DNA from 3 places in the Acidiphilium sp. MT5 genome. Region 1 is predicted to be linked to each of the others. Evidence: predicted binding sites of a transcription regulator. Region 1 holds the regulator's gene; each other region holds the start of a gene.
The links. The regulator LexA, encoded in region 1, represses DNA repair genes until DNA is damaged. The targets are predictions, from matches to a motif close to TGTTCTANNTANGTTC.
Positions count from the first base shown of each region.

Region 2: ACYUCQ_RS03005 (S24 family peptidase) is a predicted target of LexA. The motif match lies at 1,179-1,194, and genes of this name have one in related genera.
Region 3: recA (recombinase RecA) is a predicted target of LexA. The motif match lies at 3,482-3,497, and genes of this name have one in related genera.

Region 1 covers NZ_BAABMR010000011.1:111,847-116,908, forward strand. The annotation lists gene ACYUCQ_RS12800 (hypothetical protein) at 1-257, opposite strand, end outside; gene ACYUCQ_RS12805 (N-acetylmuramoyl-L-alanine amidase) at 313-1,038, opposite strand; gene ACYUCQ_RS12810 (TerB family tellurite resistance protein) at 1,025-1,801, opposite strand; gene lexA (transcriptional repressor LexA) at 1,847-2,575, opposite strand; gene ACYUCQ_RS12820 (peptidoglycan-binding protein) at 2,740-3,687, opposite strand; gene ACYUCQ_RS12825 (flagellar motor protein MotA) at 3,689-4,834, opposite strand; gene ACYUCQ_RS12830 (hypothetical protein) at 4,844-5,062, opposite strand, start outside.
Region 2 covers NZ_BAABMR010000002.1:197,752-202,813, forward strand. The annotation lists gene flgH (flagellar basal body L-ring protein FlgH) at 1-749, shown strand, start outside; gene ACYUCQ_RS03000 (hypothetical protein) at 769-999, opposite strand; gene ACYUCQ_RS03005 (S24 family peptidase) at 1,299-1,946, shown strand; gene ACYUCQ_RS03010 (aspartate carbamoyltransferase catalytic subunit) at 1,986-2,936, shown strand; gene ACYUCQ_RS03015 (dihydroorotase) at 2,929-4,218, shown strand; gene plsY (glycerol-3-phosphate 1-O-acyltransferase PlsY) at 4,215-4,802, shown strand; gene dprA (DNA-processing protein DprA) at 4,802-5,062, shown strand, end outside.
Region 3 covers NZ_BAABMR010000002.1:300,363-305,424, reverse strand. The annotation lists gene ACYUCQ_RS03540 (ABC transporter ATP-binding protein) at 1-778, shown strand, start outside; gene ACYUCQ_RS03535 (M3 family oligoendopeptidase) at 807-2,468, shown strand; gene ACYUCQ_RS03530 (MAPEG family protein) at 2,479-2,877, shown strand; gene ACYUCQ_RS03525 (precorrin-2 dehydrogenase/sirohydrochlorin ferrochelatase family protein) at 2,881-3,453, shown strand; gene recA (recombinase RecA) at 3,711-4,751, shown strand; gene alaS (alanine--tRNA ligase) at 4,854-5,062, shown strand, end outside.

The DNA of each region.
Region 1 (5,062 bases):
CGAATTTTTATCAGGGTAACCATCAGAAAGATTTCCATGCCGACCAAAAGCAGACAATAGCCGGAGACGACGCTCCAGATCACTAATAATTCAAGGTGGCTGGCATGGTTATGCTGCAGCGAGGGGGTGATGAGTTGAAACAGCCGTAGCACCCCAAAAGAAAGCCCACCCAGCACCGCAGCACAGGCACCGAGCGACGTCAGCCGTCGGCGCTTTGACGCTTTCGGAAGGTTGGGGAATTTTTCGCCAGCGGCCATCCCACTAACATAGTGGATTCATCACTCAAAGACAATGATAAAAAACTGTCACGGTTCAGCGTTGGTTGCCAAGGTCGTTGAACAGCGCGCCAAGCTGCTGCGCCCGCGCGCGGGTGAATGGATCGGGCTGGCTGGTGATCGTGGTTGGTGCAAACCGGCGCTGGAAGGCGGTGATGCGGGCGTCAAGCGGGGCGGCGGGATCATAGCCGATGGCGGTGAGGATTGGGTTGAGGTCAGGTTCAAGGTCCGGGATCAGATCGGGCGCGTCGGGCTGTGTGCTCGGATACAGGCCGATGCCGTGGGCGGCGAGGGTGGGCCAGGGGAATAATTCGCCAGGGTCGGTCTTGCGGGTGGGGGCGATGTCCGAATGCGCGACGATGTTTCGCGCCGGGATCGGATGGCGGGCGAGGATTGCTTGGCACAGGCCGATCAGGGCGGTGATTTGCCGGGCCGGGAACGGGCGGTAGCCGTGCTCATGGCCGGGATTGACGATTTCGATGCCGATGGAGCGATCATTCAGGTGCGATACGCCGCGCCAATAGCTGAGGCCGGCGTGCCAGGCGCGGTATCGCTCGGGCACCAATTGTTCAATCGTGCCATCTTCATCGATCAGATAATGGGCGGAAACTTTCGCTGCGGGGTCGCACAGCCGGGCGCGGGCGGCCTGCGCGCTGTCCATGCCGGTGTAATGCAGCACCAGATGATCAAGGGGCGCGTTGGCGGGGCGATGATCGAAATTGGGCGAGAGTGAGTGCCCCAGATCGGCATCAAGGTGGGGCATGATCGCGCTTGATGCGGTCATAGGCGGCGTTGATCCGGGCCACGCGCTCGGTGGCGCGGGTGATGAAATCCCCTGGCACGCCACGGGCGGCGAGCTGATCGGGGTGGTTCTCGCGCATCAGCTGCTTCCAGCGGGTGCGAATATCCTCAAAGCTGGCATTCGGATCGATGCCGAGCACGCTATACGCGTCCTCCTCATCGAGGGCGAAGCGCGAGGGGTTGGCGGCGCGCGCGCGTTCAACTTCGTTCAAATCGAACAGCACGCCGATGCGGGTGAGCATGTCGGTCTCGCGGCCATTGATCGGCCCGTCGGCGCGGGCAATGGCGTAGAGCGCGCTGAGCACCTGTTCGAGGGTGGCGCGATTATCGGCAAAGCTGGCGGCGAGCTGGCGGGCATATGGCTCAAAGCCGGTGGCCTCGTTGCGGGCTTGATCGAAAAGCTGGCCGATGGTGGGCACGGCGGCGTCATCAATGCGGAATTGGCGGCGGAACGCATCGATCTCCGGTCGGGTGACCGTGCCATCGCATTTGGCGAGTTTGGCGGCGAGCACGGTGACGGCAATGGCGAACACTTGATCGCGCCGACCGATCAGCGCGGCGAGGCGGGCGCTATCGAGCGGCAGCGCCCGGCCAAGCTTGGCGCCGACATTGCCGAGATCACCGCGATCCGCCGCGTGGCCCACCGCGATGCCGGCCATGGCACCCACCGGCCCGCCCATGACGAACCCGGCCGCACCGCCAATGATTTTACCCCATAAGGCCATAATGACTATATCGGGCGTGCGACGCGCAACGTCAAAGGGGGCGGATTAATATCGCCGCAACAGCCCGACCAGACGGCCTTGGACTTTGACCCGCTCGGCGGGCACGATGCGGGTTTCATAGCGGGTATTGGCGGGTTCGAGGGCGATGGAATTGCCTCGGCGGCGCAGGCGCTTGAGCGTGACTTCGCCATCATCGATCAGGGCAACGACGATCTGGCCGCCCTCCGCAGTGTCACCTTTGCGAATGATTGCGGTGTCACCATCGAAAATCCCGGCCTCGATCATGGAATCGCCCACGACTTCGAGCGCGTAATGCTCACCGGGGCCGATCAGGGCGGCGGGAACCGCGATTTCGGCATGGGCCTCGCGCAGCGCCTCAATTGGCTGGCCCGCGGCGATGCGGCCATAGAGCGGCAAGGTGATCGCGGCGGCTTCGGCGGCGGCGTGCGCCCCGGTGAAGCGGGTGGAAAAATCACCCCGGATCACGTTGGGGGCGAAACGCGATGCCGTGGGGCGCGGGGTTGGCTCAACCTCGATCGGGCGCGATTGCGGCACGGCATCGGCGGGTAGGCGCACCACTTCGAGGGCGCGCGCGCGATGGCGGTGCCGGCGCAGAAAGCCGCGCTCTTCGAGGGCGCTGATCAGCCGGTGAATGCCGGATTTCGATTTCAGGCCAATCGCGTCTTTCATTTCCTCGAAACTCGGCGAGCAGCCGGTTTGGCGGAGATGCTGGTCGATGAAGGCGAGCAGATCGTGCTGTTTGCGGGTGAGCATGGGCAACCTTGTTAAGGTGAGCGTGTTTTGGGGGGTGAGACGAGCGCCGATAAACCAGAACAAAAGGACAACGATGTTCTAGATATGTTTTCCGCGTCGCGTCAAATGATTTCGAACAGCGCGGTCAAACGGCTTGTCCGAACCGCCTGTCTCATCTCAGCTTTCTAATCCGCCGAGGTGAGGCGGAATTCGATGCGGCGGTTTTGCGCCATGGCGGTTGGCGAGGTGCCTTGCGCGATCGGGTGAGCGGCGCCGAAACCAGCGGCAATGACCCGATTTTTCGGCACGCCATCTTGCACCAGCACATGCAGCACGGCGAGGGCGCGCGCGGTCGAGAGGTCGAAATTATCTTTATACGGGCCGCCGGTGATCGCTTCCTGATCGGCAAAGCCATCGACGCTGAGCACCCAATGCAGGCCGGGCGGGATTTTTTTGGAAATATCCTTGATCGCTTTGGCGACCACGGCGATTTTCTGTTGCCCATCTGGCGAGAGTTTGGCGGAATCAGAGGGAAACAGCACAGCGCTTTCAAACACGAAGCGATCACCGACGATTTTGATGTCTTGCTGGCCAGCGAGGGCTTTGCGCAGCTCGCCAAAGAAGTCGCTCCGATATTGCTGCAGTTTTTGCACCTGCCGGGCCAGCGCCGCGTTGAGCTTTTTGCCCAGATTGACGATTTGCACGTGCTGGGCTTGGTCTTTTTTGGCCGAGGCATCAAGGGCGGCGGCCAACCCATCAAGTTGCAGGCGCAGGGCTGCGATTTGCTCATCAAGGTTGGTGACTTGGTTTAATTCGGCGGCGTTGAGCTGTTCCTGGCCCGCCTCCTGCGCGCGCACGCTGGCGAGGCTGGCTTGCAGCCCGGTGATTTTGGTCTCCAGCGAGGCATTTTTGGTTTGTTCGAGCGAGAGAATATTCGCCAATTGCGACACATCGCCGCGCAGCGAATCGATGGTTTTATTGCTGCCCGACAAGGCGGCGGAGAGAAACGCTTCGGCGAGCACAAAGACCAGCAAGACAAAAATGGTGACCATCAGCAAGGTGGACAGCGCATCCACATAGCCGGGCCAGATTTCGAGGCCGTTGCCGCCGCGCCTGCGCGAGAGGAGGGACATGTCAGCGCGCTTCGTCGAACCGGGCGGCGATGGTGCGGGTGAGGATTTTCAAATCCTGCCGTAAATCGCTGAGGCTTTGGGTGCGGCCTTGCTCGCTCTCGGTGATCAGGCGCGCCAGCAGCAATTCGATGTTGCGCAGATGGGCATTCGCGATTTCATCATCCGGGCCGATATTCGCGCGCTGCGCGCTGGCTTGCTCGGCAAGTTTGGTGAGAATTTGCTGACTTTCGCCGATTTTGAGCATGATCCGGTGCGAATTATGGATCGCCTCGGTCAGGGTGGTGATCCGCTCGGTCAGGGTTTGGGTGCTTTGCGCGGTGACGGCGCGGGCTTCTTCGCCGCGCGTCATCACCCGTTGCAGGGCTTCGAGATTTTCTGCACTTTGCTCAAGCAGGGCTTGGACGTAAGCGGGCATCGAGCCTTCGCCCTCCGCGCCGAGCAGGCCGGAGGACACCCGGGTCAGGCCGGCGAGCCATTCTTCCAGATCATTGAAAAACCGGCTCATCGCCTGACCGGCGGTGAGATCGAGAAAGCCGAGGATCAAGGCGCCGGACAGGCCAAAGAGCGAGGAGGAAAACGCGGTGCCCATGCCCTCCAGCGGGCCGGCCAGACCGGCTTTGAGCTGGGTGAACATGGCATTCACATCGCCGCCGGTGAGGTTCATCCCCTGGATCACCGCCGCGACCGCATGGACGGTTTTCAGCAGGCCCCAGAACGTGCCGAGCAGGCCCAGGAAGATCATCACGCCGGTGACATAGCGCGAGGTCTCGCGGCTTTCATCGAGCCGGCTGGCGATGCCATCGAGCATGGTGCGCATGCCCTGTACCGAGAGCGATACCCGGCCCGGATGATCGCTGCGCACGCCGAGCATGCGCGCCATCGGCAGCAATAATTTCGGCTTGGTGGCCTGCTCGATCGAGGCGCGCGAGCGCTGATAATGCTCGACCCAATCGACTTCGGGAGACAGGCGCAGCACCTGGCGCAGATTCCAGCCGACGCCGAAAATTTCGACCAGCACGATCACGCTATTGATCACCGGATTGGCGAGATAGAATTTAGCCAGGGTCGGCGCGAGCAAGGCGGCGAGGCCATAGACCAAGACCAAAAACACGATCATGCGGATCAGATAGGCGGTGGGACGGGTCATGCGTTGGGCCTATGGGGTTAGGGTCAAGATCGCACGCTGGTCGGAGGCTTGGCTGCCGGGGGGCAGAATTTGGCTTTGCACGATGATGCGCGTGAGGGGAATACCGGCCTTGATCAAGCTGTCGCGCACGGCATGGCCGCGTGCGAAGGCGAGGCGATAGGCGCGGCTGGGATGCTGTGCTGTGCCGATGGCGGCGGCGGCAATGGTGATCCGCCGGGTGGACACGGT
Region 2 (5,062 bases), on a different contig from region 1:
GGTTGGCGCGCTGGCTCAAATGGGTTGCTGTTCTGCTGATCAGCGCACCGCTCGGCGGGTGCGGGATGTTTGCCAATCTTGCGGATGTTGGGCACCCGCCGCCCATGACCCGGATTACCAACCCGACGACGCTGCCGAGTTGGCGCCCGGTGAGCATGCCTATGCCGCCGAGTTATCCGGTGCCGGCTGCACCCGATAGCCTCTGGCGGCGCGGCGCTCGTGCGTTTTTCAAGGATCAGCGGGCGTCGCGCGTCGGTGATATTATCACGGTTCTGGTCAATATTAATGATGGTGCCACGCTCAAAGATCAAACCACCTTGGCGCGGACCGGCTCGGAGTCTCTCGGCGTGCCGAATTTGTTTGGCTTGGAGGCGATGATACCGCGTGTGCTGGGCAAGGCGGTGAGCCCATCAAGCCTCGTTTCGGTTTCTGGTGCTGGCAATTCAACGGGCAATGGGCAAATCCAGCGCAATGAATCGGTCACGCTGTCATTGGCTGGCGAGATTACCCAAGTGCTGCCCAATGGCAATCTGGTCGTGGTCGCCCGCCAAGAAATGCGGGTGAATAGCGAGTTGCAAGTGCTCACTGTGCAGGGCATTTGCCGCCCGCAAGACATTGCGAGCGGCAATACAATTGCCGCCGATCAGTTGGCCGAAGCCCGCATTTCGTACGGCGGACGCGGCCAACTGATTAATGAACAATCGCCACGAGTGGGTCAGCAGGTGCTTGATGACATCATCCCGTTCTGATCGTGGCGCAGCGCACGGCTTAAAGTGCCGCGAGCGAGAGGCCGGTCTCGGACCGCGATATTGTCGCGATCCGCGCGCCACCCGCGCTCGAGGCCATGACGATGTCGCCGGGGGCCATCAAATCGCCCGCGTCGGCAAAATATCCGGCTTGATCGAGCGTATCGAGTGCGTCGGTCTCGACCCGATAATGCCAGAGGGTGAAGCCGTTGGCATACGCCAAGACCGAAAGGTTGCGCAGAGTAAAAGCCATGACGAAACTCCTGTTAGAAAACAATTATTTAAGGTTGCGCCCAATGCGTATCTTTTATAGGATTATTATCCTATTTATAGCGAAATTAAAAGGCGGTCCGGTGCTCTGCGCCGACGAGGCTCCCCCGATCATTGCCTTACGATTTGGTTCTGGTTTCATCGCCGCGTCTCCGTCAAAAGGAACATAACAAGAACATTTATACCAGAGGTTGTGCGTTTGGCAAGCGAAATCGGAACATTTTCCTATATTTTTTTATGCCAACCCTAGAAAACATTCAAAATTACTGTAGAAACAAAACCATGCGGCACGAAGAACTCTGGCGGGCGATCGACACTCTGGCCGCTGAGCGCGGTTTATCGACGTCCGGGCTTGCCCGTGCGGCGGGGCTTGATCCCACGAGTTTCAATCCATCCAAACGGCGGGCGCGCAATGGCTTGCCGCGCTGGCCATCCACCGAAAGCATCGCCAAAATCCTGGCTGCGACCTCGATCTCCCTCGATAATTTTGCCGCTTTGGTTGCGGGTGCGCGCGCGCTTGGCCCGCGCATGGCAGAGGCGCGACCTCGCAAAATCCCGGTGATCGGCGTCGCCCAGGCCGGGCAAGACGGGTATTTTGATGATGCCGGTTACCCGGTGGGTGGCAGTTGGGAGCAGGTCGATTTGCCGCAAAACACCGATGCGAACGCCTATGGGCTGCGCATCAGCGGCAATTCGATGGAACCGGTGTATCGCGCCGGGGATATTGTGATCGTTGCGCCGCATGCCACGGCGCGCATTGGTGATCGGGTGATCGCGCGCACCCGCGCGGGCGAGGTGATGGCCAAAATCCTCACCCGCCGCACAGCGACTGACATTGACCTCGCCAGCTTCAATCCTGAGCATCCAACCCGGCGCATCGCTCTGGCCGATCTCGCGGCCTTGCACCGGATTATGTGGGCAAGCCAATAGCCCCTTCCACCCGGACGCGAGCCAAGCTAAGACGCCTGCATGCAACTGCCCGGACGGCATCTTCTTGGAATCGAAGGGCTTCATCCGGCCATTATTTCCAATTTGCTCGACCTCGCCGAAAGCTATGCTTTGCTCAATCGCTCCGGCAAAACCCGGCGCGATGTGTTGCGCGGGCGCACCCTGATTAATCTGTTTTTCGAGGACAGCACCCGCACCCGCACGAGTTTTGAATTGGCCGGCAAGCGCCTCGGCGCCGACGTGATCAATATGTCCGTCTCCAGCTCGTCGGTCAGTAAGGGCGAGACCCTGCTCGATACGGCGGCAACCCTCAATGCGATGAATTGCGACCTGCTGGTGGTGCGCCATAAATCCTCCGGCGCCCCTGCCCTGCTCGCCCAGAAGGTCGATGCGGCGGTGATCAATGCCGGCGATGGCATGCATGAGCACCCGACCCAGGCCCTGCTCGATGCCTTGACCATCCGCCGCCATAAAGGCCGCCTCGAGGGCCTAACCATCGCGATTTGCGGCGACATTGCGCATTCGCGCGTGGCCCGCTCCAATATTTTGCTGCTCACCACCATGGGCTGCACCGTCCGGCTGGTCGGCCCACCGGTGCTGATCCCCACCGGCATCGAACAATTCGGCGTCACCATCCATCATAGTCTGGAAACTGGCCTGCGCGATGCGGACATTGTGATGGCGCTGCGGCTGCAAACCGAGCGCATGAACGGCACCGGCCCCGGCGGCGGGTTGATCCCCAGCGCCCGCGAGTTTTTCACGTTTTATGGTCTGGATGCCGACAAGCTGGCCCTGGCCAAACCGGACGCGCTGGTGATGCATCCCGGCCCGATGAATCGTGGCGTCGAGATCGCGAGCCAACTCGCGGATGACCCGGCCCGCTCGGTGATTCGCGAACAGGTTGAAATGGGCGTCGCGGTTCGGATGGCCGTGCTCGATACGCTTTCGCGCAGGGCGATTCGCAATGTCTGACACCACCCTAATCGCCAACGCCCGCATCATCGATCCTGCCAGCAATTATGACGCGATTGGTAATTTGCTGATCCAAGGCCAAAACATCACCGATTTTGGTGCCGATATTACCGCACCGGACGGGGCAGCCCGGATTGACGCGACCGGCCTGATCCTTTGCCCGGGCTTGGTTGATATTCGCGCATCATTCGGCGAGCCGGGCTTTGAATATCGGGAAACCATCGCCTCCGCCGCACTTGCCGCCTCAGCCAGTGGCATCACCACCATCGCCGCCCTGCCCGACAATACCCCGCCCAGCGATGATGCTACCATTGTTCGCGCCCTCGCTGGCGCTGGCGCGGCGACCCAGCGTATCACCATTCACCCGTACGGCGCAGCGACCCGGGGCTGCCGTGGCGAGACCATCGCTGAATATGGGCTGCTCGCTCGGGCCGGTGCCATCGCCTTTACCGATGGCGCACGCGCCATCGGGCCAGCGGCCTTGATGCGCCGGGCTTTGGCCTACGCCCACGGGTTTGACATGATCATCGTTCAACATCCTGAAGAGCCTTCGCTCGCCGGTGGTGCCGCAACCGAGGGCGCACGCGCGACCTTGATGGGGCTGCCGGGGATTCCGGCCTGCGCCGAATCGCTGATGGTGGCGCGTGATCTGCGCCTGGTTGAACTCACCGGCGGTGCGATCCATTTCGCCCATATTTCGACGGCGGAATCGCTCGATTTGATCCGTCGCGCCAAGCAAGCGGGGCTGCGCGTGACCTGCGATACCGCACCGCCTTATTTCGATTTGAACGAAACCGCGATTGGCGATTTTCGCACCTACGCCAAACTCTCGCCGCCGCTCCGCCCGGAGGCAGACCGGCGCGCCGTGTGCGATGCCTTAGCCGACGGCACGATTGATGCCATCGCCTCCGACCATCAACCGCGTGACGCCGATGATAAGCGCCTGCCCTTCGCCGAAGCCGCACCGGGCGGGGCCGGGCTTGCAACCTTGCTCGCGATTACGCTGGCGCAGGTCCATAATCAGTCGCTCCCGCTGATGGCCGCGTTGTCGCTGCTCACCAACCGGCCAGCGGCACTGTTTGGCCTTGATCGGGGTGCGGACGGTGCCGGACGGATTGCGCGCGGGCGGCGTGCTGATCTCTGCCTGTTCGCGCTGGACCGCTCATGGCGCATCGAAGCCGGGCGTTTGCCTGGTAAGGCGCAAAATACGCCGTTCGATGGCCGCGCGGTCGAAGGGGTGGTGGTTGGCACCTGGAAAGCCGGGCTCAGGGTGTTCGGATGAGCTTTCTCGCCGCCGCTGTGCTAGGCTACGCGCTGGGTTCGGTCCCGTTTGGGCTTTTGCTCACACGCTGGGCGGGTCTTGGTGATATTCGGGCGATTGGCTCAGGGAATATCGGCGCGACCAATGTGCTACGCACCGGCAAAAAAGGTCTCGCCGCGCTAACCTTACTGCTCGATGGTGGCAAAGGTGCCGCCGCCGTTTTGATCATGACATTCGCCGCCCACGGCCCGACGCCTGCGGCGATTGCCGGGCTGTTCGCCGTGCTTGGCCATTTATTCCCGGTTTGGCTGCGCTTTAAAGGCGGCAAAGGGGTCGCGACTGGCCTAGCGGTGCTGCTCGCTTTTTCATTCCCGGTGGGCCTCGCCGCCTGCGCGCTGTGGCTGATTTATGCGGTGTGGAAAAAAATTTCCTCGCTCGCCGCGTTGATGGCCTTCGCGATGGCGCCGATTTTGGCCCTGATTATCGGCATCGCGCCCAGCAAAACACTGGTTATCCTGCTGATATCGGCGCTGATTTTTTTCAAACATCGCGCAAATATTGCCCGGTTGCGCGCCGGCACGGAACCGCGCATAAACCTCAGGTAGTGTCCGATCCGATTGCACAACTGCGCTTAATCCGCACCGATGGCGTGGGCCCGCAAACCTATCGCCGATTGATCGCACGGTTTCGCACTGCGGCCGCGGCTTTGGATGCGCTGCCCGGCATCGCCCGCAACGCGGGGCGCGCGGCAGCGCCGGTGATCCCGAGCGCAGCACAGGCACGGGCCGAGCTGGATCGTCATGCCGAATTGGGCGCCACGCCGATTTTCCTGGGTGATACGCTCTATCCGCCGCTGCTCGCCGAA
Region 3 (5,062 bases), on a different contig from region 1:
TCAGCCCGGCGCGCAACCCGCCCGCATCATCCAGGGCGCGATCACGTTCGACCACGTGGATTTTGCCTATGGCACGCATGTTCGGCCGTTGTTTCGTAATTTGTCGGTGCGGATCGCCCCCGGTGAGCGCGTCGGGCTGGTGGGCCATTCCGGCTCCGGCAAAACCAGCTTCGTCAAGCTGATCCAGCGCCTGCATGACGTGACCGGCGGACGCATCCTGATCGATGGGCAGAATATCGCGCAGGTCACCCAGCAAAGCCTGCGCAGCGCCATCTCGATTGTGGCGCAGGAGCCAATCCTGTTTCACCGCAGCCTCGCCGAGAACATCGCCTATGGGCGCCCCGATGCCAGCATGGCCGAAATCGAGCAAGCCGCAATGCTGGCCAACGCCCATGACTTCATCCAACGCCTGCCGCGCGGCTATCGGACGCTGGTGGGCGAGCGCGGCGTCAAATTATCGGGCGGCGAGCGCCAGCGCGTGGCCATCGCCCGGGCCTTTTTGGCCGATGCGCCGATCTTGATTTTGGACGAAGCGACGGCAAGTCTGGATTCCGAATCCGAAGCGTTGATCCAGCAGGCCGTCGAGCGGCTGATGACCGGTCGCACGGTGATTGTTGTCGCGCACCGCCTCTCCACCGTGCGCGCCCTGGACCGAATCTTGGTTTTCGACCAAGGTTCAATCGTGGAAGAGGGCACGCATGACGCCTTGACCGCCCATCCGGGCGGCATCTATCGGCGCCTGTTCGAGCGGCAGGCTTTAGGACTTTTGACTGAATAACAGGGATCGACATAATAGGGATCGACCGATGAAATTTACCAGCATCACCACCACCACCCCAAGCGCCGAAAGCCTGGAGGCCGATTACGCCAAGCTCCACACCATGCTTGATCGCGGCGCGCTGGGCGAAGCGTTAGCCGCCTGGGAGCAAATCCGCCGCGCTATTGGCAGTTGGTCAGCCATGGTCGAGCTGCGTTTCTCCCAAGATACCGCCAACGCCCAAGCCAAAGCTGACCGCGACTATGCTGACGCGCTCGGCCCGGTGATCACCGGTCATGATACCAAAATCAAGCAGCGCCTGTTAGCGCTCGATCCGGCCCCGATCATCGCCCTCTATGGCCGGCACGCGCTCGATATTTGGCGCAACGACGTCACCACCTTCGACCCGATCATTGCCGATGATCTGGAGCAGGAAGCCAAACTCACCAGCGATTATACCGCCTTGCTGGCCTCGGCGAAAATCGAGTTTGACGGCCAAATTCTCAATCTCGCCGGCTTGACCCCCTATGGCGAAAGCCTGGACCGGACGATCCGCCATCGCGCCGCGCAGGCGCGCTGGACATTTTTTGAACAAAACGCCGATCAGCTCGATGATATTTATGACCGCTTGGTCAAGCTGCGCGATAAAATGGCGCGCGCGCTGGGCGATGATAATTTTATCGCTTTGGCCTATCGGCGGATGGGCCGCCTCGATTACGGCCCCGCCGAGGTTGCGACCTACCGCGCCGAAGTGCTCACCCATGTGGTGCCGCTGGTCGCCCAAATTGTCGATCAGCGCCGCCGCGATAATGGCCTTGATCATCTATATGCCTGGGACGAAGCGATCATCGATCCCGCGGGCAACCCCAAGCCGCAGGGCGATCATGACACGCTGGTGGCCAAGGCCCAAGACATGTTCACCGCGATGGATGGCCGAATCGCGGCTTTCTATCAGCAAATGAACGAAGGCGGCTTTCTGGATTTGCAAAATCGCCCGACCAAGCGCGGCGGTGGCTTCTGCACCTCATTCCCCTCAGTGGGCATGCCCTATATTTTCGCCAATTTTAATGGCACGCATCACGACATCAACGTCTTCACCCATGAAATGGGCCATGCGTTCCAGAATTATCAAAGCCGCCACCAACCGGCGCTCGATTATCTCTGGCCGACCATGGAATCGGCGGAAATCCACTCGATGAGCCTGGAGTTTTTGGCCTACCCGCATCTCGCCCCCTTGTTAGGCGATGAAACCGCGCGCTATCGGCGCATGCATTTGATCGGCGCCCTCGAATTTTTGCCATACGGCGTCTGCGTCGATCACTTCCAGCACGAGATTTATGCCAATCCCACCGCCACACCAGCCGAGCGTCACGCGATGTGGAAAAAGCTCGAAAAACTTTACATGCCCTGGCGCGATTGGGGCGATCTCGCCTACCCCGCCAAAGGGGCGCGTTGGCAGGGCCAGCCGCATATCTATAGTGCGCCGTTCTACTATATCGATTACACCCTCGCGCAATGCTGCGCTTTGCAATTTTGGGTCGAATCCGAAAAAGATTATCGCGGCAGCTTCGATAATTACGTCTCGCTCTGCGGTCTTGGGGGGTCCGCATCGTTTGGCGGCCTCGTCGCGGCGGCCAAATTGCAATCGCCGTTCAAACCAGGCGCGCTCGGCACCGTCGTCACCCAAGCCAAAGCAGCACTCGCCCTCTGAAGGAGCAAAAATGGTTTTCCCGGCAGTTACCGCCTTTTACGCGGCCATTTTGGCCCTGATCTATCTCGGCCTCTCTTTTTGGGTGGTGGCCGGGCGCGGCAAACTCAAAGTCATCCATGGCGATGGCGGCCATGACACGCTGCAACGCCGCATCCGCGCCCATGCCAATTTCAGCGAATATGTACCGATCATTCTCATCCTCTGCGCCTTGCTCGAAGCGCGTGGGGCAGGGGGCCTCACCATCACATTTCTGCTCTTGCCGCTCACCATCGTGCGCCTGATGCATCCGGTCGGCATGGTCGCGCGCGAAAACTCGCTGCAACAATATCTGTTCCGCGCCCCCGCCGCGCTGATCACCTGGATCGTCATGGCCGCCGCCGCAATCTTGCTGCTCGTGCGCCTTGGTTGATCGATGATCCCGATCGCCCTTGATCCACGCTGCGTCCGTCTCGCGGTTTGCGGCAATGGCCCGCTCGCTTTGCGCCGGTTCAACGCGCTGCAAGCGGCGGGTGCGACTGATTTGCTCCTGTTTGCCGATGAGCCTCTCCCGGCTCTGCAAACGGCGGCAGGAGAGCATTGGCGGCCCCGCCTGCCTGACCCAGCGGATCTCGCGGCCCTGCACGGGCTATGGATTGTCGATCTGGCGGCTGCGAAAGCCGAACCGCTCGCCGAACAAGCACGCGCCCGCCATTTGCTGGTCAATATCGAGGATGTGCCAGCCTTTTGCGATTTTCATTCGGTGGCCGAAATTCGCCGGGGTGATCTGCTCCTAACCATCTCAACCGGCGGCGCCGCGCCGGGCCTCGCCGGCCTGATCCGGCGGCGGCTCGAAGCCATGTTTGATGGTCGCTGGGCGGAGCGGCTGGTGGAGCTGCGCGCCCTGCGCGCCTCGTGGCGGGCGCAAGGCGTGCCGATGCCAGAGGCCATGCGCCGCATCGAAACGCTGGTCGCCGAGCGTGGCTGGCTGGATGCGCCAGAAAAATGAACATGAGAAAAATGAACATGAGAAAAATGAACACAACAAGAACAAATTCTTAACAAATCCTTTCCAATGGTGTTGCCGTTCTGTTCTCTCCATGCAATGGTAACTCTCATCAAGGCCATGCGCCTCGATTCGGCCACTCGTCCCAGTTCGCCCACTCGTCCCATTTCGTCATGCAGGTGCCTCGACGCCTCATCGCGAATGCCCTATAGCTACTTCGCCTTAAAGTTGTAACGCGCCGCTCCGCAAAGGAAATTTCGATGGAAAAAAACAAGGCTCTGGACGCCGCTCTCTCCCAAATCGAGCGCGCTTTTGGCAAAGGCTCGATCATGCGCATGGGCGCGCGCCCCGGCAATGAGGAGATCGACGTGGTGCCCTCCGGGTCGCTCGGGCTGGACCTTGCCTTGGGCATTGGCGGCTTTCCGCGTGGCCGCGTGATTGAAATTTATGGGCCGGAATCCTCGGGCAAAACCACGCTGGCCCTGCACGCCATTGCCGAAGCGCAAAAACGCGGCGGCACTTGCGCCTTCATCGATGCCGAGCACGCGCTCGACCCGATCTACGCCCGCAAGCTCGGCGTTGATGTCGATAATTTGCTGATTTCTCAACCAGATACCGGTGAGCAAGGGTTGGAAATCGCCGATACGCTGGTCCGCTCCGGTGCCATCGATGTGCTGGTGATCGATAGTGTCGCCGCCTTGGTGCCCCGCGCCGAACTCGAAGGCGAAATGGGCGATAGCCATGTCGGCCTGCATGCCCGCCTGATGAGCCAGGCGCTGCGCAAACTCACCGGCTCGATCTCGCGCAGCAAAACCATGATGATTTTCCTCAACCAAATTCGTCTGAAAATCGGCGTGATGTTTGGCAATCCGGAAACCACCACCGGGGGCAATGCCCTGAAATTCTACGCCTCGGTGCGCATGGAAATCCGCCGCATCGGCGCCATCAAAGACCGCGAGGAAGTCACCGGCAACCAAACGCGGGTCAAGGTGGTGAAAAACAAGCTCGCCCCGCCATTCCGCCAGGTCGAATTCGACATCATGTATGGCGAGGGTATTTCCAAAGTCGGCGAACTGATCGATCTCGGCGTGAAAGCCGGCATCGTCGAGAAATCCGGCGCCTGGTTCAGCTATGACAGCCAACGCGTCGGCCAAGGGCGCGAAAACGCCAAGCAATTCCTGCGTGATCACCCCGATATCGCCGCCGCCATCGAAGCGCGCATTCGCGACCAGGCCGCCGTGGTGGAAAAAGCCATGATGGTCGCGCCCTCGGATAATGAGGCCGCCGAAGCCGCCGAATAAGCGCGCCGCACAACGCGCCGGCGCAATCGGGTGGGATGACAGGTCCGGATTGCTGCGGTATGCCTTGCGCAACCGCAGCCTTCAGGGACTTCATACCGCTCCATGACCTCCAGTAACGATATCCGCGCAACCTTCCTCGATTATTTCACCCGCAACGGCCATGAGCCCGTGCCCAGCGCCCCCTTGGTGCCGCGCAACGATCCCTCGCTGCTGTTCGTCAATTCGGGCATGGTGCCGTTCAAGAACGTGTTCACCGGTCAGGAAAAACGCCCCTATCTGCGCGCCACCTCCGCGCAAAAATGCGTGCGCGC